Regions from separate parts of the Bacterioplanoides pacificum genome, predicted to be linked through region 3. Evidence: predicted binding sites of a transcription regulator. Region 3 holds the regulator's gene; each other region holds the start of a gene.
The links. Region 3 encodes sigma-54, which starts transcription at its own class of promoters, with help from an activator protein. Its sites were predicted from a motif close to TGGCACNNNNNTTGCTNT; they were not measured.

Region 1 (3,116 bases), on a different contig from region 3:
GGAATTATGAGCAGCAATAATTTATCTCCCGACGCCGGTAAACCTCTTTCTCAGCAAACAACCCGGATTATGCTGGTCGACGACCAGCCCGCCCGGGCCGCCCTGCTGGAACAAGCCCTCAGCGATATCGGTTGTACCGTGGTCGCCTGCCTGGAAACCGCTCAGGGGCTGATGAAACGGGTGGAAGAACATCAGCCCGACGTGATTTTTATCGATATCGACAGCCCCGACCGCGACATGCTGGAACATATGACGGTCCTTAATCAGCACAATCCCAAACCCGTGATCATGTTCAGTGATGAAGACGATACCCTCACTATAGAAAAAGCCATGCGCGCCGGTGTCAGCGCTTATGTGGTGGATGGTCTGCAGGCCAGCCGCATTAAATCCATCATGGATGTCGCAGTCGCCCGCTTCCGCGAGTTTCAGGCATTGCGCAGCGAGCTGGAAAAAACCCGTAATCAGCTGGCTGACCGCCGTATCCTTGATGAAGCCAAAGCGCTGTTAATGAAGCAGAAATACCTCACGGAAGAAGAGGCCTACCACGCCATTCGCAAACTGGCGATGGACCGCAGCCAGCGAATGGTCGATGTGGCGCGCAATATTATTTCTGTGATGAACCTGTTAAACGACTGAGCACCCGTTATGAATACACCACAAACATCCGCCTCAGCGCTGGAAAAAAGCAACCTGACGCTGGGTTATATGCCCCTTACTGATGCATTACCCCTGCTGGCGGCACAGCATCAGGGCTGTTTTCAGCAGGCCGGGCTCAACGTCACCCTGCAGCAGGAAGTATCCTGGGCCAATATCCGCGACAAACTGATCGTTGGTCATGTTGATGCGGCACAGATGTTAGCGCCGATGTTACTCACCACCCACCTGGGGATCGGTAGTCTGAAGAAGCCAATGTATGCGCCCATCGCGCTGGCGCGTAATGGCAATGCACTGACCATCTCCAATGCCCTGGCAGAGGAACTGCAGCTTACAGATATAGCCAGCCGCGATGCCAGTCAGATCGCCCGGCAGTTATTAACCGTCATTCAGCAGCGCCGCCGGCAACAAAACGCACGACTGGTGTTTGCCGTGGTGTTTCCGTTTTCGGTGCATAACCTGCTGTTGCGTGACTGGCTGGCAGGTGCCGATATTCACCCGGATAACGATATCGAACTGGTGGTACTGCCACCGTCACAAATGGTCGACCACCTGCGCCTGCAACACATCGACGGTTTTTTTGCCGGCGCTCCGTGGAACAGCGTCGCCATCCAGCAGGGCGTTGGCCAGTGCCTGCTGCCCGCCACCCGGCTATGGGACAAAGCACCCGATAAAGTTCTGGGGGTCAGGCGCGACTGGGCCAACACCCACCCCAATACACTGACCGCCCTGACCCGGGCGATACAACAGGGCGGCCGCTGGTGTCACGAACATCCGCAGCAGGCCGCCAGCCTGCTGGCTGAAGTACTGGAACAACCGTTACAGGCGATTCTGCCCGCACTGAGCGGCGAGTTTATCTATAAACAAGGCGATGCCGCCGTAGCGATCAAAGACATGCTGGTGTTACAGCCCGAAGTCGCTGCCGCAGCAGAGCATGCCCACGCCGAGTGGTTTTTAAACCAGATGTTACGCTGGGGCTGGATTGACCCGGACACCAACATCCCGGCGGTGGCGCGTGAATGTTTTGCCGGCGACCGCTTCCGTGACACCTATAACACGCACCAAAGCGGTTCATAACAGCGGGGATTTATCCTGATTTGGTGCTCAAAACGGGCCAAAACGGCTCGTTAACTACCCCGGACAGCGTAAAACAGCGGGTTACAGAACTTGGCACAGTCCTCGCAACAACCCAGCTGCATCACCCAGAAAAACCCAAAGGCGGGTTAACCGAAAACGAATTTATCAGACGGCTGATCAGCCGACATTCTGATCATTGCAAAGGCGCTCACGACCCACCGGTCGTGGCGCCTTTTTTTTGGCCTGAGAGAGGAAGCACAATGCGAGCACTGACCACACTGCGACGAACATTTCTGAAAACCGCCCTGCTATTGTCAGCCGGATTGGCGACGGGCGTAAGCGCGCCGGTTTTTGCCGCCGACTGGCCGGAAAAAGAAGAACTGACCTTCGGTTTTATCAAACTCACGGATATGGCGCCGCTGGCCATCGCCTATGAAAAAGGCTTTTTTGAAGACGAAGGTTTATACGTCACCTTAGAAGCCCAGGCGAACTGGAAAGTATTACTCGACCGGGTGATTGATGGTCAGCTCGACGGCGCTCATATGTTAGCTGGTCAGCCGCTGGGCGCCACCATTGGTTATGGTACACAGGCGCAGATCATCACCGCTTTCAGTATGGATTTAAATGGCAATGCCATTACCGTGTCCAACGATGTCTGGCAACAGATGGAAAAACACATTGCCCGGGACGCTGCTGGCAAACCGCAACACCCGATTAAAGCCGACGCCTTAAAACCGGTGATCGAACAATATAAAACGGCGGGCAAACCCTTTAATCTCGGCATGGTGTTTCCGGTCTCTACGCATAATTACGAACTGCGTTACTGGCTGGCCGCCGGTGGCATTCACCCCGGTTATTACGCCCCGCATAAAGGTGACAATTCAGGGCAGCTGAAAGCCGACGCATTGTTATCCGTTACCCCACCGCCACAAATGCCGGCCACTATGGAAGCCGGCACTATTTCCGGTTATTGCGTTGGTGAACCGTGGAATCAACAAGCCGTATTTAAAGGTATCGGGGTACCCGTGGTAACCGATTACGAAATCTGGAAAAACAATCCGGAAAAAGTATTCGGCGTGAATAAAAGCTGGGCCGAAAAATACCCCAACACCCACAAACGGGTTATTAAAGCCATGATTCGCGCCGCGGCCTGGCTGGACGAAAATAATAACGCCAATCGTCCGGAAGCGGTGAAAATTCTCGCTAAAAGCCAATACGTCGGAGCCGATTATGAGGTGATTGCCAACTCCATGACCGGCACCTTCGAATATGAAAAAGGCGACAAACGATCGGTGCCCGATTTTAATGTGTTTTTCCGCTACCACGCCACCTACCCATATTATTCCGACGCCATCTGGTACCTGACTCAGATGCGCCGCTGGGGG
Region 2 (3,116 bases), on a different contig from region 3:
TGCTGCGTTAATTCTGTGCCTGGTATGCCGGTATTTAATTTGGCGTAGGCCGTATTTGGAAAAGGGAAACCATAATAAATAACAGAAAAGACCGTAAAAGCCAGTAGTGGCAGAGCTGCCCAGATAGCTGACTTCAAGGTGTAGCGCCAGCCATCCAGCCTGATGCCAGCTATAAACACCGCTGTGCTGATCGGTAAAATCAGTGGCAAGGTATCATGTCGGACACAAAGCATAACTCCCAGTAACAACAAAAAACGACGACGTAGTTTGGCGTTATTGGATGTTAGTGGGGATTGTTCAAATATGTTGACCATCAGGAAGGTCAGCAACATAAGTTGCAACACAGTCTCAAGCCCGGAGCTGGTAAAGTCAAAAAAAGCCAGGGATGACAGCTGCAACATTATTAATGCGGCCAGTGTGGTTGGCCGTATGCCGCTGCGAATAATATAGAGCAGCAGTGCGAAGTAGCAAAGAGCTGACAGGATCAGGCTGTTCACATACAGATTGCTGCTGAATACACGGCTGAAAGCTAATAATCCATACCATAATGGGCTGGTATATACCTGAACCCGTTCATGGGCGTTCCAGACCGGGCCGTTACCGGCAAATAACTGTTCGATACTGCGGAAGTTAATATACGCGTCTTCGGCAACCCAGGCATTACGCAAAAAAAACAGCCCGGCGAATGCCAGTAATAATATTATCTGAATTGCCCGATGTGAGAAAAACTGATAACTCAGATTTATAAATTTGCGGAGGTATTGAGTATTTTGGTCTAAATAACTGGACATAAAGTACTTTCTAAATAAAAAAAACCCGGCCAAAGCCGGGTTTTATTAATGCAAAATTAAACTTAGTTAAGCTTAGGTAAGTACTTATCTTCCAAGCTAGAGCTACCTGCATCAACTGACCAGGTTACAACACCATTAGTTGTGCTGATGTTGGGAACCAGAACATAATTGGTTGCTGCCAGTTCAGCAGGTACGGTCTCGCCAGTGCTGGAGGTAGAAGTGGTGCCCGCTGTACCGCCGAATAGTACAGTCAGAGTAGCTGTGGTGTTTGCGATTGTAATTGAATCAACTTTACCTGCTGCCTGGTTTGCCGGAGTTGTATCAATACCGGTGTAGCGAGTTAATTCAGCCGCATCTGCAGGCAATGCTGAGTAACGCGCTGCATATTCACCCACGGCCAGCTGCAATGGGCGTGCGGCTGCCAGAGAGTTAGTTGCGTCAGTTCGTAAAACATAGTCCTGATACTGAGGAACAGCAACAGATGCCAGAATACCGATAATCGCGATTACGATCATCAGTTCGATTAAGCTAAAGCCTTTTTGTGCTTGCATAGTCTATCTCCACTCTCATATTGAGATGTTGTTTTTGATATTGATTCCAGCAGCCTGAAATGAACTCTGGCTGGCCAGTAATCATGTCATTCAGTTATGACGTAGCGAAGAGTGTGCCAATCAAACCTGTTACTGACAAGCCCTGAAACAGGGCTTTTTTTTGTTGCAGATCACACTCTGAGCAGATCTGGAGAGGTCCCTGATTTTAAAGGTGACAAATATGGTCACATTAGCGCGTAAATAGTACGCTCAGGACCTCGAAGGTCTTCGGATCCAGAGTCACCTTGGCACCGTGATTCAACACTGAATCGAGCGGAACCAATAGTTGTTTGGTGTTCTTATCTTCAGTGGCGGTGGCGGTAATCATTTGTTGAATCACTTTAGAGGCCGGTTCGTAAGGGTAGAACTTACCTTTTTGATAACTGGCGTCAAATCCCCCGGTTGGATCGTCATAGAACAACACCGGTGGATTGTTAACTGTTTGTTGTATTAATGGAGATATTTTACTGACTATCGTGTTATTGGCGTAAATGGTCGTAAATTCCGGATAGTGGTAGATCACGGCTACCGGCCGGGTATGCCAGATGGTAAAGCTGCCAGCGGTCAGCGCAGCCAGTTGGATGACCAGAATGATCAGCAGGTCTTTTTTCAGGCTGGCTTTGGCAGTGTTAAATACAATCAGGGTTAATAACGGCCCCAGAATCAGATCGATACCTATGATCAGGCCGACCGCTTCCCAGCCGCCAGCGGACTGAAACAGAAACCCCGGATACCAGAACTCGGTAATCAGAAATAACACAATCAGAAAAAACAGCAGACTCAACAGCAGGTGAGCAGCGAAAGCCTGGTAGCGGTTAAATCGTTCGATCGCCATCATCTGTGTTTCCCCTTTGGTTATGTGTGGCGTTTATAGCAGTGGTATTACACCAGCCTCATCGACAGGTCGACGGCTTTACAGTCTTTGGTTAGGGCACCGATGGAGATGTAATCGACGCCGGTTTCGGCATACGCCCGCAATGTGGCGTTGGTGATGCCACCGGAAGCTTCCAGCTTGACGCTGCCGCCGGTTTTGGAGTGGGTGTGGGTGACGGCTTTGGTCATAGCATCCGGGCTGAAGTTATCCAGCATAATGATGTTAGCGCCGGCTTCGATCGCCATATCGAGCTGTTCAAAGGTTTCCACTTCCACTTCGATGGGTTTGCCCGGTGCGATATGTTGTGCCTGTTCGATTGCCTGGGGAATGCCTCCGCAGGCCATGATGTGGTTTTCTTTGATCAGGAAAGCATCAAACAGGCCGATGCGGTGGTTAAAGCAGCCACCGACGCTGACGGCGTATTTTTGTGCGATGCGTAAACCCGGAATGGTTTTACGGGTATCGAGTAACTTCACCTGAGTACCAGCGACCATATTGGCATACTGGCGGCACAGGGTGGCTGTGCCTGACAGACTCTGCAGAAAATTCAGTGCACAACGTTCGCCGGTTAGCAGCGAGCGGGCACTGCCTTTCAGTTCGAACAGCGTCTGGTTTGGACGTACCCACTGGCCGTCAGTGACCCGCCAGATCACCTCAACCGTTGGATCGAGCTGACGGAAAACTTCGTTAACCCAGGCTGAGCCGGCAACGATGGCGCGTTCGCGCGAGATAATACGGGCATGGGCCTGATTGTCTGCCGGAATCAGCTGGGCGGTGATGTCGCCACTGCCTATGTCCTCCAGCAGGGCATTAGCAACGGCCGTTTGAATATCGTTTTGGTGCAGGCTCAGATCCATGGGA
Region 3 (3,116 bases):
TTTATTTTACTCGACGAACCTTTCGCCGGTGTTGACCCGATTTCTGTGTCTGACATCATGGACATCATTCGCCAGCTGCGGGATCGCGGTATTGGTGTATTAATTACCGACCACAACGTGCGGGAAACCCTGGCGATCTGCGAAAAAGCCTATATCGTCGGCGGTGGTCATATTATTGCTGAAGGCAACGCCGAAGAAGTCCTGGCCAACGAACAGGTGCGCAAAGTGTACCTGGGTGATGATTTCCGGTTGTGAGTAACAGCCCGGTTTGTTGCTCACAAGCAATATTTATGACATCTCGGTTAAAACAGGGATTCCAAGTGCACGGGCTTTGCCTATAATGCAAAGTATTGGTTGGCCACATACGAGGCCTGACATTCGCGTGACTATCGACACTTTATGAAAGCATCACTCCAGTTAAAGATGGGTCAGCAGCTGACCATGACACCACAGCTGCAACAAGCTATTCGTTTGTTACAGCTGTCGACACTGGATCTGCAACAGGAAATTCAGGAAGCGCTCGACTCCAACCCAATGCTCGAAAATGAAGAGCACGACAGCGACGACTACAGCGACGGCAATGATCAGGGCGAAGGCAACGACTACAGCAACGACCAGGACAGTCGCGCCTCTGACAACGACAGCAACGACCAGCACAACAGCGATAGCCTGAACGACTACAGCGCCAGTGCCGATAACAGCAGCACGGCTAACGACAGCGATTACGATGTTCAGGGCAGCGACAGCCAGGAGCTGGGGGATCACTTATCCAACCAGCAACTGCCCGATGACCTGCCGGTCGACAGCAACTGGGACGACACCTATCAGCCTACCGCCGGCGTGGCATCCAGCGCTGGTCCGGCTGACGACGACTTCGATTACGATTCCCGCCATGCCACCACCGATGATCTGCAGGATCATTTATTGTGGCAACTCAACCTGACACCGATGTCGGACACCGACCGTGAAATCGCGCTGATGTTTATCGACGGCGTCGACAGCGACGGTTATCTGCACACCAGCATCGAAGACGTACTGGAAAGCATCGATCCGGAACTGGATGTCGAAGAAGACGAAGTCAAAGTCGTCTTACGACGCCTGCAACAGTTTGATCCGGCCGGAGTGTTCTGCCGCGACCTGCGAGAATGCCTGTTATTGCAACTGGCCCAGCTGCCCGCTGAAACCCCGTGGCTGACAGAAGCCCAGCTGGTGATCAGCGACTATATCGATATGCTCGGCAGCAAAGATTATCCGACCCTGATGCGCAAAACCAAGCTGAAGGAAGACAGCCTGAAGTCGGTGATGCGACTGATTAAAGAACTCAATCCGAAACCCGGTGCCGGCATCTCTCCCGACCAGGCAGAGTACGTTGTGCCGGATGTGATTGTACGCAATATCCGCGATGAATGGCGGGTCGAACTCAACCCCGACATTGCCCCCCGCTTGCGGGTAAACGAAAGTTATGCGGCACTGGTAAAACGTTCGGATAACAGCCCCGACAACACCTTTATTAAAGATCACCTGCAGGAAGCACGCTGGTTTATCAAAAGCCTGCAAAGCCGTAACGATACCCTGCTGAAAGTGGCGACCAAAATTGTCGAATACCAGATCGAGTTTTTCGAAGAAGGCGAAGAAAAAATGAAGCCGCTGGTATTGCATGACATCGCCGAGGCGGTAGGCATGCACGAGTCCACCATTTCCCGGGTGACCACACAAAAATACATGCACACTCCACGTGGCATTTTTGAGCTGAAATATTTCTTCTCCAGCCACGTCAGCACAGATACCGGTGGCGAATGTTCGTCCACCGCGATCCGTGCCATGATCAAAAAACTGATCGCCGAAGAAAACCAGCGCAAGCCGTTAAGCGACAATAAAATTGCCGCCATGCTGGGTGACAAGGGGATCAAAGTCGCACGTCGTACGGTGGCAAAATATCGTGAAGCCATGCATATTCCACCATCCAACGAACGCAAGCAGCTGATCTGATCAGCCGTTGATACACCTCAGACAAAATTAAAGAAGGAGTCTGATATGCAAATTAATGTTAGTGGCCACCACGTGGAAATCACTGAAGCAATGCAAGCCCACGTGGAAGAAAAAATGGGCAAAATCACCCGTCACTTTGATAACGTGACCACTGCTCAGGTCACTCTGACCGTGGAAAAAGACGAACGTCACCACGCCGAAGCCACCATTCATGTCAGCGGTGCCGACCTGAACGCCAGCGCTGACAGCGACGACATGTACGCGGCCATTGATGCCATGATCGACAAGCTGGACCGCCAGGTGCTGAAGCACAAAGAAAAAATGGTTGCCCGCCAACACGGCCACTGATTATTACCCAAGAAGGTTGATCCATGACCATCGCCGATATTCTGAGCGCCGAGCGCACTGAAATTGATGTACCGATTTCCAGCAAGAAAAAACTGTTGGAATATCTCGGGCAGATTATTTCAGCGCAGCTGAAAGACAGCGCCGCTGACGATATTTTTGAGCGCCTGCTGGGCCGCGAGCGGCTCGGCAGTACAGGTATCGGTGAAGGTATTGCCATTCCGCACTGCCGTCTGCCCAACTGCGAACAGGCCTTTGGCGTGTTATTACGGCTGGAACAACCGATTGATTTTGACGCCATCGACCGCCAGCCGGTCGACCTGGTGTTTGCGTTGCTGGTACCGGAAGAAGCAACGGAAGAACATCTTCAGGTATTGTCGATGCTGGCCAGAAATTTCAATGAACCCGATTTCCGCCAGGCATTACGCAACGCTCCGGACGCCAGTCAGTTATTTAAGCGGGCATTGCTGGCCAGCTGACAAAAGTCATCGGCACGCCATAAACATCTGCTATAACTGACACACTCCCTAACACACCTGACGAAAAGTTAAGGACAAGCTTATGCGCCTTGTGGTTATCAGCGGACGCTCAGGATCGGGTAAATCCAGTGCTCTGCATGTATTGGAAGACCTGGGCTTTTATTGCATCGACAATCTGCCCATCGGCCTGCTCAACGATCTGGTACGTGAAACCCATCATGAAGAGCGGTTATCGAAAGTGGCCGTCAGTATCGATGCCCGCAACCTGGTCCACACCTTTGACCAGATCGATCATATTCTGCA
Region 4 (3,116 bases), on a different contig from region 3:
TTCTCTAATACCCAGCGAATGGATTTGTCGTCATCAATGATCCAGACAGTGCTCATACGGATTCCAATGGTAAATAAATTGAGAAAGTAGTGTGTGCAGGCTGGCTTTCGAATTCGATAATGCCATTCACCTGATTAATAATGGATTGTGCGATCGACAGCCCGAGGCCGGTTCCTTCGGCGCGGCCACTGACCATCGGATAAAATAAATTTTCCTGAATTGCTTCAGGAATGCCCGGGCCGTTATCACAGATTTCGATCTGAGCAACCAGCCGGTGGCGCTTGTGGCCAATGGTAAACTGGCGCACGGTACGGGTTTTCAGACTCAGGGTGGGCTGCGGAATATCCACCCCGGTTTCCAGCATGGCCTGCATCGCGTTGCGGCAAATATTCAGTAACGCCTGAATCATCTGGCCTTTGTCGGCCTGTAACTCGGGAATAGAGGGGTCGTAATCGCGGTTAATGCAGATGGCATTACCCGATTCAACGCTGATCAGCTGACACACCCGTTCAAGTATTTCGTGAATATTAACGTCTTCGGTTTTCGGAATCTGACGTGGTCCGAGTAAGCGATCAACCAGGTCGCGCAGCCGGTCGGCTTCTTCAATAATGATGCCGGTGTATTCTTTCAGGCCTTCGGAGGGCAGTTCGCGCTCCAGTAATTGAGCCGCGCCACGAATACCACCGAGCGGATTTTTGATTTCATGGGCCAGGCCACGCACCAGATTTCGGGTGGTTTCCTGTTTGGCGATCAGTTGTTCTTCGCGGCTGATACGCATCAGCCGGTCACGGCCCTGCAGCTCAACCAGCAGAGTTGGCTGGCGTGTTTCCGGGTGAGCAACCGGGCTGACGCTGTAGTCCAGCGTGATCTGAGTCTGATTGTGCAACTGGATACTGGCTTCACGTTTGGTAAACGAATGGCCACTGCTGACTGCGTTTTCCAGTGCTTCGGTGGCTTCAGCAGATTCTACCGCCAGTTCCGGAAAGTGAACTCCCAGGCCGCGTTTGCCACTCATTTCCAACAGAGCTTCAGCCGCCGGATTCATATAAATCACAATCAGTTCGTCATCCAGCAATAACACTCCGGTGTTCAGGTGTTCGAGCAGACGTTGATTAATGATAGGGCTGGCCAGCATGATGTTCCTCCGTTGCCATCAGCCGTACAAAACGGCTGATCAATCCTGTTTCAGCAAAAAATAAGCCAATACTGGTGATTGCACAAAAATGGCGCTATTGCAGGCACCAGTCGTTTGAAGGTGCACCTAAATGGTAAAAATAGCCATATATATGCACTACGATAGTGCATATAGGAGGAAGAGTGAATCGTAATGGTGCCGGGTGGGGCGCTTGACTGGCCGGAGTGAGGTTAACGGCGCTTCAGCACCGAATGTCGCTGAATATAAACCGTGACCAGGTTTGAGCTGATTATAACGTCGCCTTTGGCGTTAACCACCTGCAGTTGCAGCTGATGTTCGCCGCGATCGAGGTATTCCAGAGCAAAACTGGTTTGCTGGCCTTGCTTGATACGCTGGCCGTTGTCGATCAGTTCAATGGTATCACCGGGTTGCAGCCCGGGTGATAACACGCCGTTAACGTTCAGGCTACCGGCCGCTCCGGTCGGTAGCTGGGCGCCATCCTGCGGAGACACGATACTCAGACTGGTATAGCTGGTTTTTTTATCGGCGCTGGGGGCGGCGGGCGGGCTGGTTTTGGCCGGCGCAACAAATGCCGGCACAACCGGCAATTGTTTTACTTTGTGGGTTTCTGAGCCACGTGATGGTTTATCACTGAACACCACACTGCCGTCTTTATCACGACTGACGTAGACATCGGTTGCGCTGGCTGTCAGTGATATCGCCACCATAAGCAGCAGGCTGCAGCCGTGGCGTAAAGATAACTGAAATAACCTGTGTGTGTTCATCGGGGATGTCCGCAACCAGTCTGGCAACAAAGAAACTATCAACAACCTTTAGCATGCCAGAAAGCGGCCCGGGTCGGGAAGTACCAGTGCTCAGTTTGAGCAATTATTGATTATTTAATAACGATCAGTATCCTGCCTCACAGTTTTATGCAGTTTAACAGGCGGTAATTCATGATTGGCTTAATTCAGCGTGTCAGCAATGCCAGTGTGAGCGTGGACGGCGAAATAACCGGCCAGATAGATCAGGGCATTTTGTTATTGCTGGGAGTGCAGCAGCACGACGATGAACAAAGTGCCGATAAGCTCCTGCATAAAGTGCTTAATTACCGCATTTTCAGCGACGATAACGGCAAGATGAATCTCAGTTTGCTGGATATTCAGGCTGAACTGCTGGTGGTTTCTCAGTTTACACTGGCGGCCGATACCCGTAAGGGCTTACGCCCGGGGTTTTCTTCCGCCGGATCGCCGCAACAGGCACAACAATTGTACGATTATGTAGTGGCCCGCGCCGGACAGCAGGTAACAACCGCGAGCGGCCGTTTTGCTGCTGATATGCAGGTGTCGTTGTGTAATGATGGCCCGGTTACTTTTTGGTTAGAGGTATAACTCTTGGAATACACAGCTCTGAAACATTCACACGCCGGTCTGGCGTATCTCAGCGGTTTATTATTTTTTATCCGCTTTTTTCTGTTTAAGGTCTCTCCGGGATTGCGCAGCAACAAGCTGCTGAAAATCCTGCCTCATGTGATCGATACTATTCTGTTAGTGTTTGCCGTGATGTTGTGCCTGCAGATTGCTCAGTATCCGCTAACCCATCTGTGGCTCAGTGCCAAGGTTGTCGGCTTGCTGGCTTATATTGGTTTTGGTGTGGTTGCCATTAAACGTGGTAGCTGGCCGGCGTTTATTGCCGCCATGTTGAGCTTTGGTTATATCCTTGGCGCCGCCAAAGCGCATAACGCTTTGTCCTGGCTGGTATTTTTCTGAACCGGCTGAGTTATCTGGCGGCGCTCTGACGATGGCTGGAAGGGTAAAGGAACTTTTATTCCACAGCCGGATCGAACTATAATCGCTGTAAATGGTTCCGGGTGTTATGTTTTCAACTGCGTTGCGCTGCTTACTGATTTTTGCCGTGCTCCTGACGTCTAACAGTCAGGCGCTGATGGCGATGCAGTCGTATCTGGAAAACAGCCATGCCA

Region 1: the regulator sigma-54 is predicted to act here: its motif matches at 1,823-1,840, upstream of ACFOMG_RS06845 (CmpA/NrtA family ABC transporter substrate-binding protein).
Region 2: the regulator sigma-54 is predicted to act here: its motif matches at 1,444-1,461, upstream of ACFOMG_RS14305 (pilin).
Region 4: the regulator sigma-54 is predicted to act here: its motif matches at 1,186-1,203, upstream of glnL (nitrogen regulation protein NR(II)).

The regions. Positions count from the first base shown of each region.
Region 1 is NZ_JBHRYB010000005.1:492,061-495,176, reverse strand. Features, by position in the region: gene ACFOMG_RS06855 (ANTAR domain-containing response regulator) at 7-636, shown strand; gene ACFOMG_RS06850 (CmpA/NrtA family ABC transporter substrate-binding protein) at 646-1,731, shown strand; gene ACFOMG_RS06845 (CmpA/NrtA family ABC transporter substrate-binding protein) at 1,992-3,116, shown strand, end outside.
Region 2 is NZ_JBHRYB010000014.1:58,350-61,465, forward strand. Features, by position in the region: gene ACFOMG_RS14300 (hypothetical protein) at 1-791, opposite strand, end outside; gene ACFOMG_RS14305 (pilin) at 854-1,342, opposite strand; gene ACFOMG_RS14310 (hypothetical protein) at 1,572-2,219, opposite strand; gene nadC (carboxylating nicotinate-nucleotide diphosphorylase) at 2,264-3,112, opposite strand.
Region 3 is NZ_JBHRYB010000016.1:64,231-67,346, reverse strand. Features, by position in the region: gene lptB (LPS export ABC transporter ATP-binding protein) at 1-255, shown strand, start outside; gene ACFOMG_RS16230 (RNA polymerase factor sigma-54) at 400-1,989, shown strand; gene hpf (ribosome hibernation-promoting factor, HPF/YfiA family) at 2,035-2,337, shown strand; gene ptsN (PTS IIA-like nitrogen regulatory protein PtsN) at 2,361-2,813, shown strand; gene rapZ (RNase adapter RapZ) at 2,896-3,116, shown strand, end outside.
Region 4 is NZ_JBHRYB010000001.1:217,910-221,025, forward strand. Features, by position in the region: gene ntrC (nitrogen regulation protein NR(I)) at 1-56, opposite strand, end outside; gene glnL (nitrogen regulation protein NR(II)) at 53-1,135, opposite strand; gene ACFOMG_RS01095 (DUF4124 domain-containing protein) at 1,366-1,920, opposite strand; gene dtd (D-aminoacyl-tRNA deacylase) at 2,092-2,526, shown strand; gene ACFOMG_RS01105 (SirB2 family protein) at 2,530-2,904, shown strand; gene ACFOMG_RS01110 (hypothetical protein) at 3,011-3,116, shown strand, end outside.